2 linked regions of the Puniceicoccus vermicola genome follow. The protein of the gene in region 1 interacts with the protein of each later gene in a pairwise test. Links are inferred from orthologs where the notes say so. Each region holds a gene or a part of one and is shown on either strand. Other genes may lie near its edges.

Region 1 (13,063 bases):
CGGACTCCAATGAGGTCGTAGATTCCCCGAAGACCTCGTTCCCAATTTGTGTATTTGGAGGTTCCGAGTGAACGGGGCCTATGATTCACCCGAACTTCTTCAATCCGGAATCCAGAGGCCCGGAAAAAGGCCGGCAGAAATCGATGCATTCCATTGAAAGGAACGAGGCACCCGATGGCTTCTCGCCGGAAGACTTTGAGGGAGCATCCTGTGTCGCGAACTCCATCCCGAACAATCATGCGGCGCACTTTGTTGGCGATTTTCGAAGAGGCTCGCCGACTCCAGTTGTCTTGGCGGCTCGCCCGGTATCCGCAAACCACATCAGCTTGCGTCTGGTGGAAATGCCGAACGAGGTTCTGGATGTCCGCGGGATCGTTCTGGCCGTCTCCGTCAAGAAGCACGCACAATGATTTGGTCGCCCGTGACAGGCCGGCGAGAATGGATGCGCTCTGCCCTTGGTTTTTCTCAAAGTAGACAGTGCGAACTCCTTCGAATTGAGAGATGATATTGCGAGTTTGATCGGTGCTCCCGTCATCGACAGCGATGATTTCTTCGTGGGGATAAAGAGAGAGTATTTCTTCAATCACCACGCGGGCCGATTCTTCTTCATTGTAGAAGGGGATGACGATGGAAATCCCCAAGCGTCTCGAAGAGCTTCTTACTTCGGAGAGGGTGCTTCTTGGAGAAGAAGTCTCTGCATTCCGATTGCATCGGTCTTTTTCTCGCTGAACCTGCGGAGTTTTCGCAGAGTGATTGGAGGAGCTGCGGGGGCGGTCGTTGAGAGATTTTGTTCTATCCATTGATCTAATTTCTGTGGAGGGCCCGGGAGAAGGTTGTCTTTCCATACCAAGAGAATTGTTGGGTTTTCGGGAAGTGAGAGGAGGGGAGTTCTGGGAGAGAGAATGGTTGAATCAGGAAACTGGAGACGGAAATTGCCCGCGTAGAAATGGTCTTCGGCAACGATGACCTGAGGTGGAGGGCCTTGATTGCGGATCTTTTCGGCAAAGTCGGCGAAGGGTATGTTGAGTCGACTTTTGGCTGCGACAAACGTTCGCCCGGCCGTCAATCCAAGCACCAGCATTCCGATGAACAGGGACACTCCCGCGAGAACCTTTAAGAAGCGAAGGGGAAGAGGATCTCCAAGGCGGAGGATGAGAAGGACTGGGATGAAAAAGAGGAGTGGCTGCATCCACCGGTCCTTAAACTCGGTGACTCCTGCAAAGAGGATAAGCGCTCCGCAGAGAAGAATTGCCGCGATGGCTACGATGCAAAATAGTTTGAGCCAGGTTTTTGGAGCTGGATCGTTCCTGGGGTGCTTTCGGACGAAGAAGATTCCCGCGCCCACCGCTAACAGAGGGCCCAGATAGCTGAGCACGGCGATGATGAGATTTTTAAATCCGTGGAGAATGGCGGAAAAAGACGGCTGGGACACCTGATGGAATTTATGAGCATCAAGGGTGACGAGAGCGATCTGATCGAGGGCAGCCCAGCCATGGGGCAGGACGACTAGCACTGCTGCCAAGATCGTCCAAAGAAGTTTCGGATGAAGGAGTTTTTTTCGGATTTGGGGAGTTGCGGCGATGCCGATCAGGAGAGCTACCCAGAATAGCGCGTAGTTGTATTTGGAGAGAAACCCGAATCCGGAGACTATCCCGAAAAGAATGTAGCGGAGAGTGGAGGGTCGGGCCCACAGGGCTCTTAGTGAAAGGAGCGTTGCGATCCCCATCGAGGTGACGAGGATCGAGTGGGTAAGGTCGCGCTGGGATTCCCAGACAACCTGGGGGATAAGAAAGAGAAGAAGTGCGGAGGCCAGTCCCTTTCGGGCGGAACCGGTGATGGATCGGGTGAAGAAAAAAGTCCCGCTGTATGTGAATAGAAGGAGGAGATTCTTCAATAGAGCGAGTCCGACGATTCCAGGGCCCGTGAACTGAAAAATCAGGATTTGCAGCCAAGTATATAAAGGCGGTTGTGATCCATAGACCCAACTGAATTGCTGCGTGAGGACGAGCTGCTCGGCCTCATCGAGCTCTGCACCGGGAGAGAGGCAGATTCGGAGTAGGAACTGGAGGGTAAAATAGAGGGCGAGAGCCGAAAGCGTTATCCATGCGCAGCGTGAATCGACTCTGGGTTCCATGGCTGGTTCAGAGCTATTTTCGAAGATGCTTAGCGGGTTCATATTGTACGGCAAGCGACCCGTTATAGCTCAGGGGAATGAATCGCGGATGAATCGATTATTAATGTTTTTTAACCTTTGGGTCGGTAAGGGTAACTGGTTGGCTTGTTGCTCCGTTTGGGTGGGATGCTTTGGGCGCGCTCGGATTTTTGTGGGCTTGCCGATTTGTAATCATTCGTGGGAGGTTCTCTTGGAGATGATGAGACTGGAGTCAGTGGTTCCGTGGGGTAGATCCTTGGACGAGTATCGGGCGATGTTTGCTTTGTCCCCGGATGATTTGCATAAGCGAATCCTCGGTTGCGGCGATGGGCCGGCTTCCTTCAATGCCGAACTGACTGAGTTGGGCGGCTCCGTGGTCTCCGTTGATCCGGTCTACCAGTTCTCTCGGGAAGAGATTCGTTCCAGGGTCGAAGAGGTGAGGCCGAGCCTTCTAGAGAGTGTCCGGGAGAATCGGGAGGCTTTTGTCTGGAATGTGATCCCCAATGTGGAATTCTTGGAAAATCTAAGGATGACGGCGATGAACCGCTTTCTCGCCGATTTCGAAGAAGGATGCGATGAGGGGCGCTATCGTTCGGAGGGAATTCCGGAGCTAGTGTTTAGGGCTCAGGAGTTTGAACTGGCGCTCGTTTCCCACTTTCTCTTCTTGTATTCAGAAAATTTGGACGAAGAGTTTCATTTCAATGGATTGATGGAGTTGCTTCGGGTGGCTCGTGAGGTCCGGGTTTTTCCCTTGCTGGAATTGTCCGGCAGACGGTCTCCTCATCTGGAGCCCGTATTGAAAAGGCTACGGTCTGAAGGAGTGACGGCCCGGATTCAAACGGTGGATTACGAGTTCCAAAAAGGAGGGGATGAGATGTTGGTTTTGACCCGATGCCCGGATCAAGGAGCTTGAAGGGAGCTGGGCTGAGCCTGGATCCATGGGTGACTATGCGGTTTCGAAGGTGAATCGTAGGGGGAAAGAGGCTGGGAATGGATGGGGAAATCTGTTGAATTGAGCTCCGTGGATATCGATCAATCAGGATCCGTAAAGACACCCTGGCCCGTTGAGGGGTGGGGGCATCGAACGTATCTGATGGGGATTCTGAATGTGACCCCGGATTCGTTTTCGGACGGTGGGCGATATGCAGGGGTGGAAGCCGCGCTGAATCGGGCGGTAGCCATGGAAGCGGACGGTGCGGATTTTCTGGACGTGGGGGCGGAGTCCACCCGACCGGGAGCGGAAGAAGTTTCCGCCGAAGAGGAATGGGCAAGGTTGGAGCCGGTCCTGGAAGGATTGCGCGGGAAAATCGGCATTCCGATCTCGGTGGACACCTACAAGCCAGAGGTCGCGGCCAAAGCGCTGGAGGCCGGGGCGAAGATCGCCAACGATATTTTTGGATTTCAGCTCGACGCCCGAATGGCCGAGGTGGTGGCTTTGGCCGGAGCGGGGGTGGTCCTGATGCACAACAGCCGAGGGGCGGAGCTTGAGGGGGACCTCATCGCAGAAGTCCTGCGGTATTTTGAGGAGTCGCTGATCGTCGCGGCAGAGGCTGGCATTTACCCCGAGCGCATTATCCTCGATCCGGGAATCGGTTTTGGGAAGACGGTGGAGCAGAACTTGGAGTTGATGCGCCGGTTTGGCGAGCTGCGGGAGTTAGGTTTCCCCTTGCTACTGGGGGCTTCTCGCAAATCGGTGATTGGGAAGACCCTCGACCTACCCGTGGAGGAGCGGCTGGAGGGAACGTTGGCGACCACGGTGGCCGGCGTGGTCGGGGGTGCCGACATTGTCCGCGTGCACGACCTCGGTCCGAACTTGAAAGCCGCCCGCATGGCGGATGCTATTTATCGTCATGAAAGAATCTCCTGATCTTATTCGTCTCCGTGGGTTGGCCTTTTTTGGGTTCCATGGGAACAACCCAGCCGAAGCCGAGTTTGGCCAACGGTTCTTCGTGGATCTGGAATTGCGAACCGACGTGTGTGAGGCGGGGAAGTCGGACAATCTAGAGCACGCCGTGGACTATTCTGCGGTGTATCTCAAAGTGCGTCACTGGATGGAGCAGGAGCGTTTTCATCTGCTGGAGGCTCTGGCAACCCGGATCGCCGAGGGAATTTTGGAGGATTTCGCACGCGTTTCCTCGGTTGTGGTGGAAGTGCGCAAGCCGCAGGCGCCGCTTCCGGGAATCTTCGACGAAATCTCGGTTTCGGTGGAACGATGCCGGCAGGAATGAGGCGAGCTTGGATCGCTCTCGGCGGGAACCTGGGTGACCGGGAATCGATGTTCGCCGAGGCCCTGAAGAGATTAGCAGAGGCTTCGGGGTTGGATATCGTTCGGGGATCGGCGATCTACGAAACCCCTCCGTTTGGACCTCCTGGTCAGGATCGCTATTGGAATGCCGTGATTGAGGTGAGAACTTCACTCGAGCCTCCGGAGCTCCTGGGTCTCTGCCTTGATGTTGAGAACGGCTTGGGGAGATCCCGCGAAATCCGCTGGGGACCGCGCACGATCGATCTCGATCTTCTCCTTTTTGACGATTTGGTCTGGGAAACGGAGGAGTTGATCCTCCCTCATCCGCGGATGACGGAGAGAGCCTTTGTTCTTCGGCCCTTGGCGGACTTGATTCCAGAAAAGCGGCTGGGAAACCTTTCGGTGCGCGAACATTTGCTCGCGGTCTCCGAGGAGGGGATTGAACGGGTGAGGGATTCGGTTTTGGCATGCCGCTGATTGAGATCGAGAGACGGGGAGGGCTTCCGAGATGGTTTGGCGTCTTCTCGAAACGGAACCACTGCGCCTGGCTCGATGGAGTGGATGGTGCGCGAGGAGCGGACTGGTCCATTCTTGCCGCGGATCCGGTGGAATGCCGTTCGGGCCCGGAGGAGGACTTGTTGGCTTGGTTGGACGAATGGGAGGCTCGCTTGAAAACCGTAGCGACGGCGGAAATCCCCTTTCTCGGCGGATTGATCGGGCAGTTGGACTACGAGGAGGCCATGCCGCCGTATCCTTCCGAGGGGATCCCTCGTTTGTCTGGATGGATGGGCTTGTATGACCGAGCCCTTGCGGAACACCGCCCGAGTGGTCGGATGTTCGCCGTGGTCGGAGAATGGGTTGAAGGTGCGGAGGAGGAGTTGCGCTCTTGGGTTGATCAATTGAAGGACCTCCCAGAAAAGACTCCCGCTCCGCGGGCGATTCGCAGTTCGAAGCCGATTTCGAATCAGACGCGCGCGGAATACGTCGGTGGGGTGCGGCGGGTGCGCGAATGGATCGCTTCCGGGGATATTTATCAAGCGAACCTTTCCCAGAGATTCCGGTGTGAGACTGAGGTGCAGCCGGAAGATCTCTATCGTTCGCTGCGAAAGGAAAATCCGGCTCCCTATTCGGCCTATATCGATTGTGGCGTGAAGCAGATTTTATCCAGTTCTCCAGAGTTGTTCTTAGAGGTGGGCGCCGATCGATCGGTTTCGACACGACCGATCAAGGGAACCCGTCCGCGTTCGGCCGAGCCGAAGAAGGATCGGGAGATGGCGTCGGATCTCCAGAAGAATGCGAAAGAGCGAGCCGAGTTGCTGATGATTGTGGACATGGAGCGCAACGATCTGGGCCGGGTCTGCAGGACGGGGTCGGTCCGGGCCGAGAAGGAGTTCGCCCTCGAGTCATTTGCTTCGGTGCACCATCTGGTCGGTGGGGTGCGTGGCGAGTTGCGCCCGGAGGTCAGAATGTCGGACCTCTTTGCGGCAACCTTCCCTGGGGGGTCCATCACTGGGGCACCCAAGTCTCGTGCGATGGAGATTATTCGAGAGTTGGAACCGGAAAGGCGAGGAGCCTATTGTGGGACGATGGGTTTCTTATCAGCAGGAGGGGTTTCCCGTTGGAACATTGCCATCCGCACGATGGAGGTTTTGGGGAATCGAGTGGAGTTTGGAGTCGGTGCAGGCATTGTCTGGGATTCGGATCCCGAGGCAGAGTTTGAGGAGACGCTTCACAAGGCGCAGAAGATCCTGTCCAGCTTGGGTTGGCCGGAGGAGCAGGAGGAGCCGCGATGAGCGGAGGAGGCAAAGAGGCCGAACTATTCTTAGTGTGGAACGGATCTCTCCAGTCGGCAAAGGAGATCTCGATCAACCCTACCTCGGAAGGGTGGCTTTATGGGGTTGGATGCTTCGAAACCATGGGCCTGAAAGGTGGAGTCATTCGGTTCTTTGAGAACCATTGGCATCGGTTGAACTCCACTGCGTCTGCAATGGGCTTGCAGATCCCATTTTCTCCGGAGCAGATCGAGGATAAGGTTTCGGAGATGGCTGGGAAGAATGAATGCCCGAACGGGATCGCCCGGTTGTCGCTTCATCTGAATGGAGAGAACGTCGATTGGATGCTCCGGGTATTTTTGGGAAAGAGGGCTTCGCGAGGCTCACTCCAAGTGGGTCTTTCGGAGATGGTTCATCCGGGGGCCTCGCTGTTGAGCCGCTGGAAGAATAACAACTATCTCCTTCATCACCTTGCGTTCCGTCAGGCGCAGGAAGCGGGATGGGATGAGGCTCTGATGTGCCGGGGCGATGAAGTCGTCGAGGGAACTCGTTCCAATGTGTGGATCTTGCGAGAGGCAGAATTATTGACCCCTCCGCTGACCAGTGGGGCATTGCCGGGAGTGATCCGGCATCGCCTGTTGGCACTAAAGTCGATTGGAGACCTTACCGTGCGGGAAGAGAGATTGCGATTGGAAGACCTCGAGGAGGCGGATGGGTTGTTTTTTTCCAATGCCGGGATGATTTTACGATCAGCGACAAAGTTGGGGGCGTGGGAGTTTCCCGCCCACGAAGACCGAGTCCGTTCTTTGGCAACCGCCATCGGTGCAGATTCTCTAAACTCGGGGTAAAAATCGCGAGAACCCTCTCGAATGGATTCATTTGGGGGATACACCCATGTATATTGGTTTGCGAACCAGCTCTTGGGATTGATGATGGTTAGTATGAGACTTGGACGCCTGCTCCCCATTTTTTGTGGCCTCGTAATTCTCGGAGGCTTTTCCACGCTTCTCGGTACCGAGGTGAGGACCTTTACCAATAACGAGGGTCAGTCGATTCAAGCATCCCTCGAATCGGTGGATGACACCTACGTGGAAATTCGCAGGGAGGACGGGCGCCGATTTACGATCCCGCTGCAGACGCTCTCGAGAGAGGACCAAGAATACGTGAAAAAATGGGTTTCACTGCAGGCGATCTCCGATGAGAGACTCTTTGAGATTTCGGCGAAGCGTTTGGACGAGAACGAAACGAAATCCACTCAGACCGGCTTGGATATTGAAGAAAGAGATGGGTTTTATGAGATCACTCTCGAAAACCGGACCGGTACAAATTTAAACGACTTGGAAGTTCGCTGGGCAATACGTGTGGAGAAAACCGCAGCCGGTGAGGTCCACGACCGAAAAGCCGATTTGTGGACGAAAGGCCGAATCAAGGATGTCGATCTTAGCGATCGGGAAGAGAAGGAGCTCGAGACCGGTCGGGTTCTGCTTCGGGAAGTGAAAGTGCAATCAGGATATAGGTGGGCCAGTAATGCTCCCAAGAATGCTCGTGATAAGTTGGACGGGCTTTACGTGGCGATCTTCCTCGATGGCATGATGATTCGCGAATATTCGCTTCCCTCCGGGCTGTTGGAAGAGGGTCGAGACGCCATGCGTTTGGAGGAACAGGAGAAGCTCCTGTTCGGGAGATGATCCTTGCGCAGGGGGTTGGGGCAGCTCACGGCTGAGCCAGCTTTCTTAGTCTTTGACCTCCAGACTGACCGGGCAGTGGTCACTACCCTCGATCTGATCGAAGATGTCGGCGGAGATCCAGGAATCTGAAGCTGACTCTGAAGCAATGAAGTAGTCGAGTCGCCATCCGATGTTTCGCTTCCGAGCTCCTGCGCGGTAGCTCCACCAGGAGTAGCGTTCTGTGGCATCGGGGTGGAAGTGGCGGAAGGTATCGGTGAATCCGGCACCGAGGAGGAGATCCATCTCATGGCGTTCCTCGTCGGTAAAACCGGCGTTGCGGCGATTGGCTTTCGGTCGGGCAATGTCGATCTCTTTGTGGGCAACGTTAAGGTCGCCGCAGTAGTAGACTGGTTTGCTCGTTGAAAGAGATTTCAGGTATTTGCGGGTGCGGGGCTCCCAGGAATCGCAACGGTAAGGTAGGCGACGCAGTTCGTTCTGGCTGTTCGGAACGTAGGCGTTGACCAGGTAGAAGTTCGCGAACTCCGCGGCGATGACTCGCCCTTCGCCCTGAAATTCAGAATCGCCAAAGTCAAATTCAACCGAGATCGGTTCTGTCTTGGAGAGAATGGCAGTCCCGGAGTAACCGGGCTTCTCCGCCGAATGGAAAATCTGGTGGGCATACTCGCCGAGACCGGTATCGGGAGGTCCATCCCGTCCCATCTTGGTCTCCTGGAGACAGACGACATCGGGATCGACCGATTGGATGGATTCAGAGAAACCTTTTTTGAGGCAGGCGCGGAGGCCATTTACGTTCCAAGAGAGTAGTTTCACAATAGAATGGATTTCAGGATTCGCTAGGCAACCCCGGGTCAAATAGCGATCGAACGGAATTCGATCAATCCGGAGCCTTCAGTTTGGATCGTGCGAGAAGTGTCGATCCGCGTTTTACTCACCGAGCCGGCGACCGGGGATCAGGTATTCTTTGACGTAGTCGGCGACCGCCTCCTCCAGTGGGGTCAGGTCGTCGGTGTAGCCGGCTTCGCGAAGCTTCGAGATATCGGCACAGGTATAATACTGATACTTGTCTCGCAAGATCGGAGGCATGTCGATGAACTCGATGTTCTCCTCGACCCCGGCAGCGGTAAAGATGGCTCGTGCCAAACGGAGCCAAGTATTGGCTTCGCCTGATCCCAAATTGAAGAGTCCTCCTGCGCGGGGATTTTCCGCCAGTTGGATCGTCATTTTGATGGCATCTTTTACGTAGAGGAAATCACGCATTTGTTCGCCGTCCTTGTAATCGGGGCGGTGGCTGCGGAAGAGTCGGATGCGTCCGTCTTGCTGGACTTGCTCAAATGCTTTCATCACGAGGCTGCGCATGTCTCCCTTATGATTCTCGTTCGGGCCGTAGACGTTGAAATACTTCAAACCGACCATATTGTTGAGGAAACCATTCCTCAATGCGTAGAGGTCAAACATGTGTTTGGAGTATCCATACATGTTTAGCGGGCGGAGCGAAGAGAGGTGCTCTGTGCCCTCGTCGCTCATCCCTTGGGCTCCGTCGCCATAAGTAGCCGCGGAGGATGCGTAGACGAAGCGGCTGCTTTGCTGGAGGGTCGCGTAGGCGAGGAGCTTCGTGAACTCGAAATTATTTTGGATGAGGTGGCGGGCGTCGGTTTCAGTCGTGCTGGAGTTCGCGCCGAGATGAAAAACGGTATGAAAGCTCTTGAGATATTCCGGGCCGGAGCGAATGCGGTCGAGTAGCGTGTCGGCCTCGAGATAGTCGTCAAACTGGAGAGGAACGAGGTTCTTCCACTTTTCGTCAGTGCCAAGATAGTCTGCGATGACGATATTGTTCAGTCCGCGCTGGTTGAGTTCCCAAACCAGTGCGCTCCCGATGAATCCGGCACCGCCGGTGATCAGGATTTTCTTTTTGGAGAGATCGTGTCGGGAAAGTATTACCATGGTTGGGAGAGGAAAAGGGTGGGCCGCCTTACATGCTCGAGAGTTCGCGGCTGCGGTCACGGGCTGCGCGGAGAGCGCGGTCGACGATCTTGCCGAAGTCGCCTTCGAGGGTCTTGAGCGCGGCCTCGGTCGTACCTCCCGGTGAGGTGACCTCGCGGACCAGCTCAATCGGATCGGCTTCTTCCCGCTTATCCATGAGAGCTGCAGATCCGACGACAGTCTGACGGGCGAGTTGGGCCGCGACCTCTTCCGGTAAACCGAGGGATTTTCCTGCCTCTGCGAGAAGGCGGGTAAACTCAAAGACATAGGCGGGGCCACTGCCGCTGAGCGCAGTGACCGCATCGATATGAGATTCCTCGAGCTGAATGGTTTTTCCCATCGAGGAGAGGAGAATCTCGACTGCAGACTGATCGTCCTCCGAGAGAGGCTGGTCGCTGGCGTAGGCGGAGATCCCCTGTCCGATCTGGGCGGGTGTGTTTGGCATGACCCGGACGACGTTACGCGCTTTCGGGGCGACCTGTCTCAGCCGGGCCAGTGGGATTCCGGCGAGAATGGAGAGAATCAGTTTTCCGGAGGTCTCTTCTGCCAAGGATTCGGGGAGGCTGGCAAGTTGTTGCGGCTTGCAGGCCAAGAGCACGAAATCGGCTTCGGGAAGACCTTCGCTCGCATCGGCTACGTAGCGTATGCCTGTTCGTTGGGCGAGGGCTGGGCCAGTTGGGTCCTGCCCGCAGGTGCAGAGTAAATTTTCCGGTTGGGCCCGGCCCGTGGCCAGCAGTCCTTGGACAATCGCAGAGGCCATGCGGCCCGCACCGACGAAAAGGGTCGTGGGAAAAGAGGTTTTGGATCCGGTCATTCGGTTTCGACTGGGATTCTCAGAACGGCAGAGGTGCCTTGGCCAGAAGGATTCGCGCCGATGGTGACGCCGCCTCCGATATGAGAGATCGAGTGTTTTACAACGGTAAGACCAAATCCCCGGCCTACCGAGTTTTTCGTAGAAATGAATGGATCGAAGAGATTATCACGGACAGATGGGTGGATTCCCTCTCCACGGTCAGAGACGCGGATCTCGACCTCATTCTCTCCGTCCTCTTCGAGGAGGTTGAGAGAGACGCGGATCGGGCGGTCTTCGGCCGGAGTGCCTTCAGGATAGCTCTCGATGCCGTTGCGGATGAGATGTTCGACGCAGGTTTCGATCGTTTCCAGCGAGGTGAACGTCTGGAAATCCTCAGGAAGGTTGTTTTCAATCGAAACCGTTTGGACCCGACCTTCGGATTGGCGGGTCGCCCGGTTTACGACGTTGGCGACGCATTCCGCGGGATCGGCTTTGATTCGGGCTACGGGTTCATCCGTTACCATCGAGCTCAGTTGCCGCACCAGATTGACCATCCGTTTGACGGCCTTCTCCATCGAGGCAATTCCCTTCTCGAGCTTCTCGGGCTGATTCATCCGGAGCTTGAGCAGGTCCAGATAGCCGACGACCACGCCGAGAAGGTTGTTCAAGTTGTGGGCAATGCCTTGGGTCATGCTACCGATTGCGGCCGTGCGGCGGGCTTCGCCGAGACGCTGCTGCAATTCGATGTTCTCCTCGTGCATGGTCTCCAAGCGCAGATGAGTGCGGACTCGGGCCAGAGTCTCTTCCATATCAATCGGCTTCGTGATGTAGTCGATCGCGCCCGTCTCCAGACCGGAAATTTTGTCGTGCCGATCCATCTTCGCCGTCACGAAAATGACGGGGATGGTCTCGGTCTTGGGGTTTTGCTTGAGTCGGCGGCAGGTTTCGACGCCATCCATATCCGGCATCATGATATCGAGGAGGATGATGTCGGGGCGGCTTTCCTCCACCCGGTCAAGACACTCAAAGCCGTTTGTCGCCATACGGACTTCGTAGCCCGCCTTCTCCAGTTTGCGTTGGAGAACTTTTACGTTAACGGGTTCGTCATCGACGATGAGGATCTTGTTCTTGGCTTTCATTTTGAGGAGAATGCTGGCCCTCGGACCACCCGCGTCTTTGCGAGCAGGTCATGAATGGCTGCTCGCTGCGGGTTGAAGAAGGCGAAGAGGAAGAGGAGGGTTAATAGAGGGAACAAAATCTGGAGGCAGACCGTCTTCACGGCTCCCCGGACCAGATGGGCACGGAAAGAAGCCGGAGCATCGGCTTCGCGTTGCTGAATGCGTAGATTGAAAATTCTCATGCCCAGAGTTCCTCCACCTATCAAAAGGGGCACAAATGTAAAATAAAAGAAAATAGATAGGAAGAAGATGGCATTTATGGTCTGGGCCGCCTTCATGAGCTCGGAACTGGGATTGAGGGGTGCGGGATCTTCTCCGGCGTCTTCGTATTGCTCGATGAGCTCGATGAACTCATTCATCGCTCCAGGATACCATTCCGGGAGAATGACTTTCGTGGCGATGAGTCCGAACACCGCGATCAGGAGAATGAGGTCCAGGCAGAGGGCTCCGAAGCGGGCACCCATACTGCTGGGTTCGAATTCGGGAGCCTCTGGCTCGCCGACAACCTCCGCTTCGACGATCTCAGGCTCCTCATTCATGATTAATCCTGGGCAATTTGAAAGGCCTTGTAGGTGTTGCGCATCAACATGGCAACCGTCATGGGCCCCACGCCGCCGGGCACGGGGGTGAGGTGAGAGGCAACTTCGGAGACTTCTTCGAAGTTCACATCCCCCTTGAGGGCATAGCCGGACTTCCGGCTGGAATCTTCGACGCGATTGATGCCGACATCAATGACGGTCGCTCCAGGTTTGACCATGTGGCCCTTGATCATTTCGGCGCGGCCTACGGCGGCGACGAGAATATCGGCCTGGCGGGTGATTTCCTCCAGATTTGGCGTCTTCGAGTGGCAGACGGTCACCGTAGCGTCGCCCTGGGGGTGACGGCGGAGGAAGAGGAGCGAGAGAGGTTTACCCACGATCAGGCTGCGGCCGACGATGACGACGTGCTTTCCGGGAATGCTTACGCCGGAGCGATCGAGGAGTTCAATGACGCCACTCGGAGTGCAGGCAACGAATCCGGTCGGATCTTCCTGGCAGAGTTTACCGAGGTTGATCCGGTGAAACCCGTCGACGTCTTTCTCGGCGCTGACTCGGTCGAACGCTTCCTGATCCGGAATGTGGCTCGGAAGCGGGGCCTGCACGAGGATGCCGTGGATGGAAGGGTCTGCGTTCAGGCGGTCGATTTCCGCGAATAACTCCTCTTTGGGGATGTCACTGGGGAAGACGTGCAAATCGCTGTCGATTCCGACTGCGGC
Region 2 (9,990 bases), on another replicon or contig:
GGGGTGCTTTTCTTTGAGGGCACTCCAGATGGCTGGACAATGGGAGAGCCCATTTCGACCGAGATCGAAGGCCTGTTTTGCAGCGCGCAGCTCGCCAGCCTGAAGGATGTGAAACTTCAGATGGTTTCCGAATGCAAGAGGCGCGGTTACCATGCCATCGTCCAGTTTGAGTATGGTCAGCGGTCATCTGGATTTCTCGCCTCCCTCTTTTCGCGTGATGACGTGAAATGGTACGCGAAGGGAATTCTAGCCCGTAGAAACTGAAAGAGGATCCCCCCTCCGAGATTCCTCTCTTTGTTGCAGAGGAGAGTTCGTCTGCCGCAGCCTTGCGTGGAGGCCGGATGCTTCCATCGGAAGGGGAGTCGGCTAGTTTTTCCAGAATGGCAGCCTAGTTATTAGAAATCCGCAAAACCGATCCGCCGGGATCCTATTTTGCGTCTCTATCCGAGTTCTAAATCCAGCCTTTTCGGCGGAAGTAGACGAAGGGGAGGATGGCGCTGACGACCATGAGGCTCAGGGCAAAGGGATAGCCCCATTCTTGTCGTAGCTCCGGCATGATCGAGAAATTCATCCCGTAGATACTGGCGACGACGGTGGGTGGGAGGAAGATCACGGCCGCGATCGAAAAGATTTTGATGATTTGGTTCTGCTCGATGTTGATAAGGCCGAGAATGGCATCGAGAAGGAAGGCGACTTTGCCATCAAGGTAGTTGGCGTGATCGCTGAGGGATTGAACGTCGCGGCCGATCCCTTTGACGTGGGGGACGAGGCTGTCGAGGCCGAGATTTTTGATCGATTCGAGGAAGTAGACGATGATGCGGTTGATGGTCATCAGACTTTCCCGGGACTTCGCGATCGTTTCTCCGTTTTGGCCGGTGCGTCGGAGGAGTTCTTTCAGAAGCTCGCTCTGTTGGTTGGCCTTTCGCTTTTCAGTGTCGGATCGGAAAATTTCGCTGGAGAGACGGTCGCATTCGGTTCCGACACGTTCGAGAATGTCGGCGAGACGATCGACAATGCTGTCGAGGAGGGCACTGAGGGTATGGGCGGGAGTGGAGCGTGTGCCGGGTCGGCGCTCTAGGTTGCGAATGAACTGGCGAAACGGCTGGTTGTCGACAAAGCGCATGGTCACCAAGATTTTCTCTCCGAGGACGAAGGTGACCGGCGTGGTGCGGATCCCCCCGGGTTCATCGCTGTTGGAGAGGACGGTGGCGGTCATGAACAGGGCGTGGTCCTCGACGTAGAGTCGACTAGTGGACTCAATTTCCTCCATCTCCGGTCGGGTCGGTAGATCCAAGCCCAAGCGCTCGTTCCAGAGTTCGATCTCCGTTTCTGTAGGCTGAAAGAGGTCCACCCAAAGAGGTTCCTGGTCGTGGTCGCTCTCTTGGAATTTCTCGTTGGTGATAGTCTTCCCCGTCGAAAGTTCGTAGATCGTGAACATCGTTTGGGATGCAAAACGATACAGGGCGTTGCAACGAGACTAAAAATTGCTAAACCGGAGAGATGGAATGGAAGAATGCCCGCGAATTTGAAGATATCCTCTACCACAAGGGAGAAGGTATTGCCAAGGTGACCATCAATCGCCCCGAAAGGCGCAACGCGTTTCGCCCCAAGACGGTGCAGGAAATGTATGAGGCCTTTCTCGATGCCCGGGAAGATCCGACCATCGGTGTCATTCTTTTAACCGGAGCGGGCCCCCACACCGATGGGAAATACGCGTTTTGCTCCGGAGGAGACCAGAAAATCCGGGGTCAGGCCGGTTATGTCGACGAGGGTGGGGTGCCACGCCTGAACGTTCTCGATCTGCAAAAACTAATCCGTTCGATTCCCAAGGTGGTGATCGCTCTTGTCTCGGGCTATGCCATCGGCGGTGGCCACGTCCTCCATGTGGTCTGCGACCTCACCATTGCCGCTGACAACGCGATTTTCGGTCAAACGGGCCCCATGGTGGGAAGCTTCGACGGTGGACTCGGTGCGAGTTATCTCGCCCGGATCGTGGGCCAAAAGAAGGCACGGGAGATTTGGTATCTCTGCCGTCAGTATAATGCTGAGGAGGCGATGGAGATGGGGTTGGTGAACAAGGTGGTTCCCATCGATCAACTCGAGGCCGAAGGTTTTCAATGGGGCCGGGAGATCATGGAGAAAAGTCCTCTCGCCATCCGCAGTCTCAAGTCGGCCTTCAACGCCGAGCTCGACGGTCAGATGGGGATCCAAGAACTTTCCGGCAACGCAACTCTCCTCTACTACCTCAGTGAAGAGGGCTCGGAAGGCAAAAACGCCTTCATCGAAAAGCGGAAGCCCGATTTCTCCAAATATCCCTGGCTTCCATGAGGGAGAAGGGTCGGGGCCAAACCCGAGAGACGGGGTGAAATTCTCAGAGGCTCCGGTTTTCCTTTTAGGAGGAGGGGGCTGTCTATTGCGACGAAAGGCTCATCGTTGGCTTCCCTCTCTCAGACTCCTCCCCTGCTTGCAGGGGAGGTGCTTCCATAGGAAGCGGAGGGGTTCAGACTCGTTGGCGGGGGTGCCCCGTTTTGAATAGAGCTTCTCCGGAAATGCGAAGAGCCAGAACCTCCCCATCCCGCGTCCGCGGGATCCCCCATTCCTACGAGTAGGAGGGGAGTTTGATTCTCCGGACGTCCAATATTCTTCAGGTCTGTCTCAGACTCCTCTCCTGCTTGCAGGGGAGGTGCTTCCATAGGAAGCGGAGGGGTTCTGGCTCGTTGGCAGGGGTGCCTCAGTTCTCTATCAGCGAACCAGCGCCGAGTAATCACCTGCCTTACTTCCCCGGTCGGCGACGCAGAAAATACTGCAGCGCCAGCAGGGCGATGAGTCCGGGGACGACGAGGAGATTGATGAGAACGAGGGTGCGGTCGAGTCGGCGGATTTCTTCGCGCAGTTCTTTACGGATTTCCCGTTGCTCGCGGCGCAGCTGCACTTCCTTTTCCCGGAAATCCTGCAATCGCTGTTGAATCTCGGCTTCGGCCTCGGGAGAGATTTCCTTTTCTTCGTCGGTAGATTCTGATTCCAAGCCGCGGATGTCGTTGCGAACTGAGATGAGCTCCTCTTCCAATTGGCTGAGTTGTTTCTCATAGGCTACGCGGGCTTGGGCCGCTAGGTCTTCGACGCGGAGGAAGGGGCGAGCTACGGTGCCTTTGCCACGGAGCTCCACGAGTTCGTTGCCTCCGGCCAGAAGTTCGAAGAGGTTGACCGCTAAAGCCAGGTTGTCGTTGGAGCGACGGGTGGTTTGTTGGCTTAGGTAGCGGACGGTTTCCGTGCCGAAGCGGTCGGTAAAGAGATCGGTGTCGGTGACGATCACCAGATTGGATTCTCCGGTCGATTGCTTTAGGGACGGATCCTCTTCCTCCTCGAGTTGGCGAATCCAGTCGTCTTCTTTATTCTCGGAGGGTTCGCCGTCGGGGAAGGCTGTGGGGAAGACCCCTTGGAGGAGCGCGGCAATGAACTCACTGCGGCCGTCGGGAGAAATCTGCTGGGGAAGGTTCTCGACCCCGGTAATTGGCACCGAGGAAGCCATCATTTCACCGCTTTGAGCGGTGGTCTCGAGAATCGGGGTCACCCGGAGATTCGGATTCTCGACGGTGAAGGATCCGGCTTCGATGAGGAGGATCTCGTTCAACCCAGTGGTCGCTGGTGTCTCGCTCTCTGGGTCGCGAAAGGTGAGCCAAAGGGGATGGGGCAGCTCCGGTTCCTCTGCTGAGAGGCGAACGTTGGTTGCCAGCTCGAAGTCGCCGACGACGCGTCGCGAGTTGTATTGGATCCCCCAGCCGGAGAGGAGTTGGGGGATATCCGATTCGGTCGGACCCCCGAGCCCATTGAGTTGGTTGCGGTTGGGGTGGGTGCGTCGAACTTCGGCCGAGGAGGGATCGACGGCGATGAGTAGTGGACCTCCGGCGAGAAAATACTGGTCGAGGGCAAAGGCCATCTGGTCCGAGACGCCACGTGGATGAATGAGGGCAATCATATCCAGATCCTCGGGGATGTCTCCGCGTCGCCCGAGCGGGACGACTTCGAAGAGCCGCTGGAGTTCTTGGATGAGGATCGATGGCGGCTCGGCTCGCACGCCTTGGACCAGGTTAGCCTCCTTGCCCCAGAGGTTGAGGGAGGTCAGAATGCCAATCTTGGGCTTCTCGGGATGAATGAGGTCGAGGATCAGGCGGGAGAGGTCGTATTCGAGCGCGGGTTCGCGTGCCGGGAGGAGGAAGGGGATCACCCGTTCGCCTCCGTTTCCTTTCGCTACGAGCCCGAGATAAAGAACTTCCCCGTTCGCCATCCGCTGACCCGAAAGTCCTGCGCCGACAGCCTCTTCCTCGATCAAGGTATCGGGCGCCGGATTGGCGATGTCCACCGTGATCCGATTGGGGGCGGCCTTGGTGTATTCGTACAGCATCGTTTTCACGCGCTGGGCAAAGTTGCGAATACTGGCGGGGATGTCTTCTACATCCGGCGTGTAGTAGAGAGTAAATTCAATGGGCTCCTCGATTTGCTCGAGAATGTCCCGGCTGGGTTGGGAGAGAGAGTAGAGGCCCTCAGAGGTCCAATCCATGCGCCAGGAGACTCGCTGGGCGAGGTAGGTTACGACCAGGGGTGCGAGGATGCAGAGGACGGCGAGGAAGATCTTGCGGGCGAGGTTCATCGGCTGAGGACGACTCGGTTGAGGCAAAGGGCGAAAAAGGCGATTGAGAGAAAGTAGACGAGATCGGCGAGGGTGAGGATGCCGTCAATCAGAGGTTGAAAGCGCGGGAGGATGCCAAACCCACCGAGAAAGTCGACCGCGGCCACCGGGAGACTCAGCGAAAGGAGGAGATCTCCGAAGACGTTCCAACCCAAGAGGACGAGGAGGAGGCACGCCATCAATCCGAGAACGAAGCTGATGACCGAATTCGCGGTCAGTGACGAGCAGGCGGAGCAGATTCCCAGATAGGCCCCGGCCATGAGGAAGGCTCCGAGGTAGCCGCTGGCCATCACGCCCCAGTCGGGATTGCCGAGATAGGCGACCGTAAGGGGCATCGGAAACGTGAGGAGAAGGGCGAGACCGATGAACAGCCATCCGGCAAGGAACTTCCCGAAAATGGCCTGATTCAGAGAAACCGGATAGGTGAGAAGGAGCTCGATGGTCCCGGTCTTTTTCTCCTCCGACCAGAGGCGCATCCCGACCGCAGGGATCAGGAAGAGATAGATCCACGGGAGGAAACGAAAAACAATGCGGAGGCTGGCATCATTACTCTCGAAAAAGTCGCCGAGGAACCAGGGGAGACCCACGCTGGCGATCAGAAAAACTGAGAGAAAAACCCAGGCGACCGGAGTCCGGAAATAGCCATAAAATTCTCGTAGAAATACTGCTCTCATTCGTCCTCCTCCGTGAAATTGGATGTGGGCCGTGTCAGCTCCTGAAAAACGTCCTCGAGTCGGGGGATGACCGGGGCCACTTCCCGCAGATCCAGTCCCGAGTCCTTGATGACCGCCAGAACTGCTTCGGAGACGTTTCGCTTATCTCGGGAATAGAGCAGGAAGTCTTCGCCTTGGCGGTCGATCTTGCTGACGAACGGTTCCAGCTTCTTGAACACGGCCGGCGCACGTTCGGCGTCGCTTTCGGCCACCCGCACCTTCACGCTGCCGAAGAGGGGATGACGCTTCCGCATTGCCCCGATCGACTCGTCGAGGAGAACCGATCCCTTGTGGAGGAGGATGACCCGGTCACAGACTGCCTCCAGCTCCTCCAGAACATGGGTGGAGAGGAGGATGGCTTTCTCGCTTCCCATTTCGGTCACGAGATCGCGCACTTCCTGTTTCTGGTTGGGATCAAGACCATCGGTTGGCTCGTCGAGGATGAGGCAGGAAGGATCGTGAAGGATCGCTTGGGCCAGTCCGACGCGCTGCCGGTATCCTTTCGAAAGCGTCTCGATTGTTTGGTGCCACACTTTCTCCAAATGGCAGATCTTCCGGACTCGATTGAGGTCTCCATCAAGGGCGAGCCGGTCCATGCCCCGGGCTCCGGCGACAAAGTGAAGAAACTCGATTACCGTCATCTCTCCATAGAGTGGTCCGGTCTCGGGCAGGTACCCGAACTGACGCCGCGCCGCGCCCGGTTTGCGGAGGACATCGTGGCCACCGATCCGAGCCTTCCCCGTAGAGGGGCGGAGGAATCCGGTCAGCATCCGCAGGGTCGTCGATTTCCCCGCTCCATTTGGACCGATGAACCCGACGACCTCCCCCGGTTTGACCGTAAACGAGACCTCTTCAACCGCGGTGAGGTCGCCAAATGACTTGCCGAGGCCTTCGGCTTCAATACTGACAGTTTGAGGGGATTTGGGCATCAGAAGCTGAATAAATTGAGAAATTTTTCGGCGTTTGGCAATGGTTTGAATTCGGGCATGGGTGACCTGAGGTGTAACTGCAAGAAAGGGGAGTTTTGGGACGAAACGATCCTATTTTCCTCAGTCTTTCGGGGGTGCAGTGCTTCAGCCTGCGTGCATATGCAAAAGGAGATTCCGAAAACGCGGGCTGAAGCACCGCGCTCCCCTCAACTTTTTCAGGGCTTCCCAACTTCGGTAGGAGGCCGGGATGTCATCTTTCGCAGCTCCTAAATTCGGTATTACAAGCTCACCGCTTCAAACTTCTGGACGTAGGGGAGGCGTTCGCTTCCAGTCAGCTCTTCCAGAAAGTTAACTTCCGGCGGGCCAGGGGTGGAATGATGACCTATGTAGTCGGCGAGAGACTCGTCGTAGCGGAACGAACCGCTCCCGGTCATGGTAACGTCGTTGGCCACGATGGATCCATAGATATCCGAGTCGCCAGTGACGCGGACACTAGCTTTCGGGGCGTAGATGATCCCGCTAAACTGGCCATTGTTGAGAAAGTTAAAATGCTGGCTTTCGGGGGCGGTTCCCCAGAGTTGAAGTTGTTGCGGGGCGACTTGGCTGAAGAGCCCCGCCCCCGTGACGTCGACATCGCCAGCGGTGTAGACGGTCAAGGTCGCGTCAGGAGCGAGCTCGATCTCTCCTCCTTCAATGACTTTCATGGAGGTGACTTCCTCGGTCGGCAGGTAGACGGTGACATCGCCCTCGATTCGCAACGTCGCTCCCGCTTTTACCTCCAGATCCTGGAGTTCGAGGACCGAACTCTGGCCTGGCGAACCGAGAGTCTCCTCATCGATATAGACATTCTCTTTCCAGGTCGAATAGCCATTGCTGACCTCTTTCTCGTAGGTGTAGGGGAGGCGGTAACGGGCACGCGGATCGGTCAGATCGAAACGGGGAGTGGTGATTCCGACTGAGATATCTTCAAAGGACGCGGTAAATCCAGTGGTCAGAGCTCCGGTTTTAGTCGACACCTTCCATCCTGGGGGATCTTTGGCCCAGAGGTATTCTTTGTCCGACCAGTGCCATTTGTGAGGGTCTCGTGGACCGACTTGGCCGCCCCAGCCGACATCCAGACCGCGATAGCTTCCACTCCCGACCGCAGCGGTTCCGTAGACATCGGAGCTGCCCAACCGAATCGCTCCGTCTTCCGTGCTCACCGTGGCGATTGCAACCGAGTCGCGCGAAAGGTGGTCGGCGTAGAATTGGATGGGAGTATTTGGATCTCCGTCGGGATCAGAGATCCAGCTGTCGAACTCGACGCCTCCTTCCGCATGAATATAGTCTTTGACCAGCATGCCATAGGCGAAGAGGCCGCGGGTGCTGTTCGAGCGGACATCGGCATACATATATTTTTCGATAGGCGGTTGGTTTCCCAAGTGAATCGTTGCCTTGGACAGCACTTCCGGAGAATCCGAATCATAGCCGATGACGTAGACCGAGAGTTCTCCGTGGATGTTCCCAACGTAGTCTGTCTCAGGGAGCTTCTTGTAGGCGTCCCCGTCCACAGTTGTCCACCCACTCCATGCATTCCGAACTACAGATGTGTTTCGGATCGTGTGAACACCGTACTCAATACCGCCCTCGGCCAGATTAACGGCGACAGCATTATAGTGAGTGCGGTTGGCGAGCGTAAGGGTATTCCGGCTCAGGCTGAGATACGTGGGGATCGCGATGAGTCCTAAGATGCTCGTGAAAATCACGGTGACGAGGAGAGCACTGCCTGTTTTTGAGTTGTTCATGCCCTAGGGAATAAATTCGGTTTTGTTGCGCATCATGTAGACTGCAGACTGAATCTGGGTGGTCGAGTCCTCGATGCCACTGTGGATTTTTACGGCACTCCCCGAGAACCCGACCATCTTGGTTTTTGCATTCGCCGTCGTTAAGTTGTTGAACAGTTTGATACTATTGCCGAGGAGGTCGTACGCCGAGAATTCGAATTCTTCGATATCTTCAGCGATCACCTGCAGGGGTTCGCCCGTTTCTTGCCGAGTTAGAGTTTTCGCATCCGGGTCAAAGGTGTAAGTCGTTTGCTTCCCTTTGCTAATGAGGGTCAGGGTTTGGCTATCCGTCCACGATAGGCTTTCTGCATCTCGAATATCTTGAGAAAAATACTGATAGATTCGCTGGTTTTGGCGCTCGAGGTCAGAGTAGTATCCCATTCGCAGCCCCGCCTCGGTGAAGGAAAGAAAGAACGTGAGGACTCCGGTAACCACCATCAGAAGGATGACAGTCGAAATCATCATCTCAACGAGCGTAAATCCGTCGCTGCGCGAAGAATCCGCCGCAAGCGTCGGAGAAACCTGCGGCTCAGCTGTTGGATCCATAGAGATAGTCGAATGCGCCGTCTCTGGCGTAGTTGAAGGTGATCTTTAGCTGGTGTGGTTCTCCTTTAAGCCCTTTCCAATTGGCAATGAGCCAAATTCTCTTGATGTCATCAGATCCGTTGTAGTTCTCGAGGATCCGCTTGAACTGATATTTGTTATTGCTTCGATCAATGGGAGAAAATCGGGCAGCGCTCGGAAGATTTTCGATCTCAGACCAGCTGAGAAGCCTGATACGTTCGGCCTCATTTTGGAGAATCTGGGTTGCGTAGTTGGTCGAGCGGGCCGTGTCGTATTGCATCATCCCCATGCGAAGACAAATGGAGGCAGAGGCTAGCGCCATCGCCATGATGCCCAGGGCGATCATAACCTCCAAAAGCGTGAATGCTTGACGACCTTTATGTCCTGCGAGCTTCATGAGCAGTGTTGAAGGGGATGAACTGTTCTACTGTCGGAATCAAAATAGTGCAAGTGAATGCTGCTGAGGCCGTTGAGTCTGATTTCCTGATTCGGAGAGTCAAGGATGAGAATGAGAAACAGTTTGGATGGGCGTAACGACAAGGGCGGGGAATTTTGGCACGAAACGATCCAATTTGCCCCGGACTATCGGGAGCGCAGTGCTTCAGCCTGGGCACGCATCCACAAGAACGTAGGGAAAGCGCGAGCTAAAGCACCGCGCTCCGATGGAGTGGACATCCATGTTCCCCAGCGTCCCTGCTGGATTCTGGATTTCTATCAACGACCGGGGCGTGCTGGCCAGCATACATCGGTAGTTCAGTCATAGGACGTTCGGCGGTTGAGAATAGAAGCAGTAGAAAAAGGAGTTAGGTGGCGACTTTGAATATTGTATTTTGGGGCGTTCGAGGAGCCTCACGTGCGGTAGTGCGTTGGTTCCTCCGAATTAATTGATAGGCGTTTCTATTTTCGGAACAAAGTTACTCTTCTCTTTCCATGTCCCGTGCTCAGCAATCGCTCGGAAGCGAAACGTGGTGAATTCATAATGGAAGTCTTTTCGATTACGTTCAGACATTGCTTTCGAGTGCCGATCTGCCCTGGGAAAGGAGTCCCTGCCGTGAACCATATCAGTCATCTCACGTTGTGAGTTCCATATCGAAAACGTGCTGAATGTGCGAGGGGGACGTATCGCAGCCATGGCCAACGTCGTTCCCGGGTGATCTCGCACTTGTTCTTCCACTGGCTTCCCCCAGTGGATAAATCTCCTGAGCTGAGGAATCTTCAATCGCGCGAGCGTTACTGCTACTATCGGTTGGGCTGGATCAGCATCAGTAACTTTC

The links.
Region 2: the proteins of rfaD (region 1) and menB interact in binary tests that used the Escherichia coli proteins (3 or more experiments, as listed by UniProt). The link is inferred for Puniceicoccus vermicola from one-to-one orthologs.

What each region holds. Positions count from the first base shown.
Region 1 is NZ_JACHVA010000053.1:226,696-239,758, forward strand. The notes cover bases 7,791-10,601. They hold rfaD (ADP-glyceromanno-heptose 6-epimerase), read right to left. Parts: upstream 9,799-10,601; coding sequence 8,782-9,798; downstream 7,791-8,781. Other genes in these bases: H5P30_RS07125 (hypothetical protein), read left to right, coding at 7,791-7,857; H5P30_RS07130 (exodeoxyribonuclease III), read right to left, coding at 7,903-8,667; proC (pyrroline-5-carboxylate reductase), read right to left, coding at 9,827-10,601. In the rest of the region: H5P30_RS07090 (glycosyltransferase family 2 protein), read right to left, coding at 1-641; H5P30_RS21875 (ArnT family glycosyltransferase), read right to left, coding at 659-2,134; H5P30_RS07095 (5-carboxymethyl-2-hydroxymuconate Delta-isomerase), read left to right, coding at 2,427-3,065; folP (dihydropteroate synthase), read left to right, coding at 3,174-4,019; folB (dihydroneopterin aldolase), read left to right, coding at 4,003-4,380; folK (2-amino-4-hydroxy-6-hydroxymethyldihydropteridine diphosphokinase), read left to right, coding at 4,377-4,874; pabB (aminodeoxychorismate synthase component I), read left to right, coding at 4,865-6,190; H5P30_RS07120 (aminotransferase class IV), read left to right, coding at 6,187-7,017; more of H5P30_RS07125, read left to right, coding at 7,039-7,790; more of proC, read right to left, coding at 10,602-10,651; H5P30_RS07145 (ATP-binding response regulator), read right to left, coding at 10,648-11,769; H5P30_RS07150 (RDD family protein), read right to left, coding at 11,766-12,347; H5P30_RS07155 (bifunctional 5,10-methylenetetrahydrofolate dehydrogenase/5,10-methenyltetrahydrofolate cyclohydrolase), read right to left, coding at 12,350-13,063. UniProt on the Escherichia coli protein: Catalyzes the interconversion between ADP-D-glycero-beta-D-manno-heptose and ADP-L-glycero-beta-D-manno-heptose via an epimerization at carbon 6 of the heptose.
Region 2 is NZ_JACHVA010000083.1:37,388-47,377, reverse strand. The notes cover bases 601-3,414. They hold menB (1,4-dihydroxy-2-naphthoyl-CoA synthase), read left to right. Parts: upstream 601-1,500; coding sequence 1,501-2,328; downstream 2,329-3,414. Other genes in these bases: H5P30_RS10850 (GldG family protein), read right to left, coding at 2,774-3,414; H5P30_RS10860 (magnesium transporter CorA family protein), read right to left, coding at 601-1,438. Outside these bases: H5P30_RS10865 (hypothetical protein), read left to right, coding at 1-264; more of H5P30_RS10860, read right to left, coding at 452-600; more of H5P30_RS10850, read right to left, coding at 3,415-4,648; H5P30_RS10845 (ABC transporter permease subunit), read right to left, coding at 4,645-5,361; H5P30_RS10840 (ABC transporter ATP-binding protein), read right to left, coding at 5,358-6,329; H5P30_RS10835 (DUF7305 domain-containing protein), read right to left, coding at 6,608-8,113; H5P30_RS10830 (PulJ/GspJ family protein), read right to left, coding at 8,117-8,698; H5P30_RS10825 (type IV pilus modification PilV family protein), read right to left, coding at 8,682-9,113; H5P30_RS10820 (hypothetical protein), read left to right, coding at 9,225-9,479; H5P30_RS10815 (hypothetical protein), read right to left, coding at 9,597-9,990. UniProt on the Escherichia coli protein: Converts o-succinylbenzoyl-CoA (OSB-CoA) to 1,4-dihydroxy-2-naphthoyl-CoA (DHNA-CoA).